2 regions of the Spirosoma flavum genome follow, and region 1 is predicted to be linked to the other one. Evidence: riboswitches for the same ligand, from Rfam matches in the RefSeq annotation. Region 1 holds a riboswitch; the other holds the start of a gene.
What was found. Region 1 has a riboswitch for cobalamin ahead of metE (5-methyltetrahydropteroyltriglutamate--homocysteine S-methyltransferase). Riboswitches for the same ligand answer to the same signal wherever they lie in the genome.

Region 1 (3,418 bases):
CTTTTCCGATAACCATACGTAAAACTTGGCGTTTGGCGAACCCGGGCCAGCCGGAATGCCAGTAGCGAAAGTAGCAAACCGGCTACGTCGCTGAGGTTGTGGCCAGCATCGGCAATGAGAGCCAGGGAGTTATAATAAAATCCCATGCCAAACTCTACGGCAACGTAAGCTGCATTCAGGATTGCCCCTATAATTAATGCCCGATTGACAGATGTCAGGACGGTAGGCCCGTGGTGATGCCCATGTTCTTCACTATGTTCGTGATGGTCGTGCGCCATTCTTATAATGTCAGTTTAATTCCTCCGTTGATGATTCGGCCATCGGTGGGGGCATAAATGTCTGTAACGAATGTGGGCTGGGCACTAGTCCCCCTTACTAATGGCTCGAAACGAGACTGCCGGACATCAAGAAAATTCTCGAAGTTAATGAAAATACAGCCTTTCATACGGTTCCCCGCCAGCCACCGGCCAAAACTCTATTTTCGTTCAATCATGTAGCTCATTGTCCAGTAAGCAGGTGTCGTGGTGCCATTCGTGCGTTGTTGCAATCCCGGATAAAATGCGTCAAAATCAGTTTTCAATTTATCGGTTTTGTAGAGAGTTGTAAAGTAAAGCCGATGTTTAGCCATAAGGGAATCACGACCGTTAGGTTGTCGTATTGCCGCTTGGTATCAATGAACGAATAGCCCAGAAACGTATGGAAGTCGTGATATACTAACCGATTATTCGTTTCAAAACCTCGCGTAAATAGGTGACCATTAGCCGTTCGGAAATTGTAGCCGTCCGATTGGTTTGTAAGCACTGTCAGTTGGTTTAGTTGCGTATAGAAAAACAACTGATTCACGGCCAGCGTTGTTGCGTTTCCTAACTGAGTTCTGTAATTAATGTCTACGTTAAGGCCAATCGACGATTCAGTTTGGTCATTGCGTGTCGAGCATAAATTTACCCCCGAAACGATAATCGCTTGGCATCCTCGGTGAAGATCGTCGGGGTAGAGAATGCAACAGGTAGTCAAAAATGTAAACGGAAGCCCATCTGGGCTTTTATTCATTTATTCCTTGTTTTTACCGGTTTAACCCAGTTAGTTTGTCCCAACGTTCTTTGTTTTCCGTCAAACAAGCTACTGGTTTTCCTGAGAGGTTCAGGAAATGAAAAAGGAATCGTGTGAAAATCACGAGCAGACGTTGCTACTGTAAGTGACCATTTAAAAAGGGTTTGCCCTCGATGTCCATTGTTCCATAATCGGTTTACCGATGGGATGAGAAGGACGGCAAATACCGTCACAAGCCAGGAGACTTACCTTTAGCTTTGCTGATTACGCCCACACGCGATTGGGTTTCATCAAGATTGACCTCCTCTTCTTTAATTTTCTGCTTCTCTCCGAGGCCGGGAGTGGTGTGTCGTGTTGGTTAAACTCCTGATAATAGGGTGGGCGTATGGAGTTCGGCATCGAACGCGATCAATCATTTTTATTAATTAATCAACATGATCGCACACAATCTCGGCTATCCACGAATCGGTAGCCACCGCGAACTCAAACGGGCCTCTGAACAGTTCTGGGCCAACAAAATTACCCGTCAGCAACTTCAGGAAGTTGGTCGGCGTATCCGGCAGGACAACTGGCTGACGCAGCAGCAGGCTGGCATTTCGCTTGTTCCCTGCAACGACTTTTCGCTCTACGATCAGGTGCTGGACATGTCCCTGACCGTTGGCGCGATTCCGAAACGGTTTTTGCCATTGCTCGGTCAACCAAACGTGGACCATCCAGACCACTTGACGCTGTATTTCGCCATGGCGCGGGGTTACCAGCAGGATGGACTGGACCTGACCGCGATGGAGATGACCAAATGGTTTGACACGAATTATCACTACATCGTTCCTGAATTTTCGGCAGATCAATCGTTTACGCTTCTCTCCGAAAAAGTTTTCACCGAATTTGACGAAGCGAAGCAAACACTCAATACGATCCCGAAACCCGTATTATTGGGGCCGGTATCGTATTTATTGCTGGGTAAGGAGAAGGAAACTGGCTTCGACCGCCTGGATTTGCTCGACCGCTTACTGCCGATTTATGAACAAGTGCTAACCCGCCTGCAAGCGCAGGGAGCCGAATGGATTCAACTCGATGAACCATGCCTGTCGCTGGATCTGACCGACCAACAACGGGAAGCTTTTGCCACGACTTACACGCGACTTCGCCACCAGTTTCCAACGCTTAAATTACTACTGGCTTCGTACTTTGAGTGTTATGGAGCCAACCTGAATCTGGCTATTCAGTTACCGGTCGATGCGCTTCATCTCGATCTGGTACGTTGTCCCAGTCAGTTAGACGATATCCTGCAAACTGATTTTGTTAATCAGAAAACGCACCTATCGCTGGGCGTAGTTGATGGACGGAATATATGGATTAATGACCTGGAAAAGTCACGGGCTACGATTCGGCGGGCGATACAAGCAATAGGGCAGGAGCGCATTCTTATTGCTCCATCCTGCTCATTGATGCACGTTCCCTGTGATCTGAACTCCGAAACCAATGAACAGAATCTAACGCCTGAAATTAAACAATGGCTGGTATTTGCCCGTCAAAAGCTGGACGAAGTAGCCGCATTGGTAGCGCTGATTCACCAACCAGACAACCCTCGTGTGGCTGAAGTGTTAGCCGCTAATCAGGCTGCATTGATCGCTCGTCAACAATCGACGCTTATTAACCGACCAACTGTGAAGGAACGTCTGAGTCGATTGACTGAGCAGGATGCCCAACGTCAGGGGTCATTTGTCCAACGTCAATCGTTGCAGCATGAGCGATTGCAATTACCTTTGTTTCCCACCACAACGATTGGCTCGTTTCCGCAGACGGATGCTGTGCGGTCTAATCGGGCTAAATTTAAAAAAGGCGAGCAAACACTTGACCAGTACGAAGCGTTCATTCGGTTGGAAACCGAACAAGCCATTCGCTGGCAGGAGGAAGTTGGGCTGGATGTATTAGTTCATGGCGAGTTTGAACGAAACGATATGGTGGAATATTTCGGTGAATTACTCGACGGGTTTGCTTTCAGTGAAAATGGCTGGGTGCAGAGTTATGGCTCACGTTGTGTAAAACCTCCGATTATTTATGGGGATGTTCATAGACCCAAACCAATGACCGTGCGCTGGTCCAAGTTCGCTCAGTCGCTGACCAAAAAGCCTGTTAAAGGGATGCTTACCGGACCCGTTACAATTTTGCAATGGTCATTCGTGCGCGACGATCAGCCGCGCCGGAATACCTGTTTGCAAATTGCGCTGGCCATCCACGATGAAGTAATTGATCTGGAAACGGCTGGCATCGGTGTTATTCAGATTGATGAACCGGCTTTGCGGGAGGGTCTGCCGCTGCGTCGGGAAAATTGGAGCGATTATTTGAAGTGGGCTGTTATGGCATT
Region 2 (3,418 bases), on a different contig from region 1:
AAAGAAGACGTACAACGCGTAGCAAAAACGTATTTAACAAGCCGCAATCGCACCGTCGGTTATCTCTTGCCAGAGCCCAAGACTAATCCGTCCAAAAACAATTAAATTAATTGAGATGCCTGAATACCTGCCGCAGTGGTGTTTAGGCATGGTAAAGTAAAGTACAATCAGATATACAAACCTATTGGAAATCACTCAATGAAATATATAGTTACTTTACTCACTGCCCTGATTGTAGCGGGGGCGTCGTTGGCGCAAACATTTAAGGTGCCGCCTTATCAGAAGTTTACCCTCAAAAATGGCCTGACGGTTTATTTGATGGAACAACATGAGGTGCCCCTTATCAATATTTCGGCTGTGTTCGACGCGGGCGCCGTGCAGGATGGTACCCGATACGGTCTGTCCAATATGACGGCTGAAGCCCTGTTGTTCGGGAGTTCGAAATATACGAAAACTCAGTTGGAAGAAAAGATTGAGTACGTCGGTGCCAGCGTGGACACGTATGCGGGGAAAGAAGTTGCTAAACTAAGCGCATCGTTTGCCGTGAAAGATCAGGATTTATTGTTCGACATTATTCAGGATGTTATCACCAAACCAACCTTCGATCAGGCCGAATTTGATAAGTACAAACAGCGGCAATTGCTCCAACTAACGCAGCAGAAAGAAGTGCCGCGTGGTGTGGTTGCCTCTTATTTCAATCGGTTTGTGTTTGAAGGCCACCCGTATGCAAATCCGCTTACGGGTACACCAACGTCTGTTTCGGCAATTTCGGCAACCGATTCCCGCCAGTTCTACCAGAAAAATTATACGACTGATCGGGCCGCCATTGCCGTTGTAGGCGATTTCAATATGGCGGCTATGAAAAAGCGCATCACCGATTTGTTTAGTAACTGGAAAACGGCATCTGCCACATCGCCCGCCTTGACGGAACCTACCTTGTCTTTTGACAAAAACCGGGTGTTACTGATTAATAAGGATGATGCCCGTGAGACAACATTTCTGATTGGTGGCAAGGGAATTAAGCAGAGTAGTCCCGACTTTATTCCCGTTACCGTTGTCAATACGATTTTGGGAGGGCGGTTTACGTCGTGGCTGAATGATGCCCTACGCGTAAATTCGGGTTTGACGTACGGCGCAAATAGCCGCTTTGGGACCTATCGTAAAAGCGGCACATTTGTTATTTCGACCTTTACGAAAGTGAGCACAACCACGCAGGCAATAGATATGGCCTTGCAAGTACTCGACAGTTTGCACCGGACAGGTATTGATGAAAAAGCGCTGACATCAGCTAAAAACTATGTTAAAGCTGATTTTCCGCCGAAGTATGAATCGGCCAGTGAGTTATCCAATTTGCTGACAGATATGTTCAGTTTGGGCTTTGACGAGTCGTTTATTAATAATTTCCAAAAGAATGTAGATGGCCTGACTGTAGCCAAAACTCGCCAGATTATAGACCAGTATTTTCCGAAAAATAATCTTCAATTCGTGCTCATTGGCAAGGCAGATGCTATTCGAGATAAGGTAAAAAAATATGGGACCGTTACCGAGAAAGAAATAAAGGCAGATGGTTTTTAGTTGATTCGACACGAAGGCCACCGAGATTTTTAACGCGATCTCGGTGGCCTTCGTGTATGTAGTATTTAAATTTTGCTTTACCTTTGCTCTTGAGTTTTTGGTGCCTGATGCCGCTTCATGGCGGCTTTCAAGGCTTAAAAGGGAAGTTGGTGTAAAACCAATGCTGTCCCCGCAACTGTAAGTCTTCTACTAAAATCGGTTCAATCTACGTAACCACTGCGCTGATTATCAGTGTGGGAAGGTCCGAACCGACGAGACGAGCCAGGAGACCTGCCAAAAACCATCCGTTGTTCTGACGTTCGGAGGAAACGTCCCAATCGCGTGCTTACAGTCCGAGAGTTCGGGCACTCTTTTTTACATTAATATTGAGACAGAAAACCCTTCGTTGGTGGGTTATTGAGCTATTTGTCAGCTTACTGGCTGGGCATAGCAGTTTCGCGCAAACCGATTCATTGGCTGCTCGCCAGGCTACCGGTTTATCGTTGCGGTCGGAATCTGTTGTGTCGTTGTCGGTAGTAACTGTGCGAGCTATTGCGCCCGAACGCTTTTTAGCGGGTCAGAAATTACAGCGTATCGATTCGGCGACGTTGCTTCAGTTTCGATTTGGCTCGTTAACCGATCTACTGGCATTTAATACACCACTGGCGTTTAAGAATTACGGTCCCGGCCAGTTGGCGACGGTTGCCTTTCGAGGAACGTCGGCCAATCATACTGCAGTTCTCTGGAATGGCATAAATATCAACCAGCCTAACCTGGGCCAGACAGATTTCTCGACATTACCCGTGGCTGGATTTGACAGGCTATCAGTACAATATGGTTCTTCGGCTAGTGTCGTGGGGTCTGATGCTGTGGGTGGAAGTGTTCTGCTAGGTAGTAGTCCTGTTTGGCAGCCGGGTATTCAGGTAACGGTTGGGCAGCAAATGGCTAGTTTCCAGAATAACCAGACGCAGGTAGGTATCCGGTATAGCACCCCAATTAGTCTGTCCTGGAAAGTGTCCGGCAAGACCTTTGCCTACCGAAATCAGTTCAATAACGCTTATCCATACACCGAACGCCGAAATTATTTTTTGGAACGGTCCACAACGGCACAGCGTGGTATTGTTCAGGATTTGTATTTCTTGCATAAAAGTGGTCGGCAATTATCCGTTAATACGTGGCTGTCGGATAACGATTTAGTTGTAGCGCCCCAGGATACCGTCGCCCGCGAACGTACTCGAACGCAATCGGCTCGCTTGCTGGCAACTTATGAAACGAATCATTTAACCCTCAAGCTTGGTTGGATTCATGATGTTCTCGACTACGGAAAAGGTGATTTTGCTTCGCCGAGTCACACCCAAACGGACCGATTTATTAGCCGGGTCGAACGGGAGTTTACCTTAATACCCGCCAAAACCAGTGTTTCATTAAATTTGCGTGTTGTGGGCGAGTGGTCACATTATCGAACCCGAACTGATGGCTATGGTGGTCAATTGATTGAAGAAGACCGCGGTGACTTATATGCCTTACTCCGTCTGCAAACTGCTCGCTGGCTTGTGACGGCTAATTTGCGGCAAGCGTTCGTAACCCGCTTCAATCCACCGCTCACTCCTTCGCTTGGGGCAGAGTATCGAATAGCACAACACAATCGGTTTGCGTTAACGGCTAAAGGAGCTGTCAGTAGAAGCTATCGCGTACCAACACTCAATGAACGCTACTGGCTCGAATTAGGTAATCCAAATCTTCTGCCTGAAAGTGGATTAAACATTGAAGCAGGACTCGCGTCAACCGTTGTATTTGGGAACAACCTTACTTTAACTACCGAAGCAACGGTCTATCATAATCGGGTAGATAATTGGACGTATTG

Region 2: another riboswitch for cobalamin. It lies ahead of ACFS25_RS29720 (TonB-dependent receptor plug domain-containing protein); the one in region 1 lies ahead of metE (5-methyltetrahydropteroyltriglutamate--homocysteine S-methyltransferase).

The regions. Positions count from the first base shown of each region.
Region 1 covers NZ_JBHUOM010000019.1:440,610-444,027, reverse strand. Annotated here, with positions in the region: gene ACFS25_RS18880 (cation diffusion facilitator family transporter) at 1-278, opposite strand, end outside; gene ACFS25_RS18875 (hypothetical protein) at 281-445, opposite strand; gene ACFS25_RS18870 (hypothetical protein) at 577-1,050, opposite strand; cobalamin riboswitch at 1,107-1,317, shown strand; gene metE (5-methyltetrahydropteroyltriglutamate--homocysteine S-methyltransferase) at 1,485-3,418, shown strand, end outside.
Region 2 covers NZ_JBHUOM010000048.1:172,694-176,111, reverse strand. Annotated here, with positions in the region: gene ACFS25_RS29730 (M16 family metallopeptidase) at 1-105, shown strand, start outside; gene ACFS25_RS29725 (M16 family metallopeptidase) at 199-1,575, shown strand; cobalamin riboswitch at 1,657-1,867, shown strand; gene ACFS25_RS29720 (TonB-dependent receptor plug domain-containing protein) at 1,941-3,418, shown strand, end outside.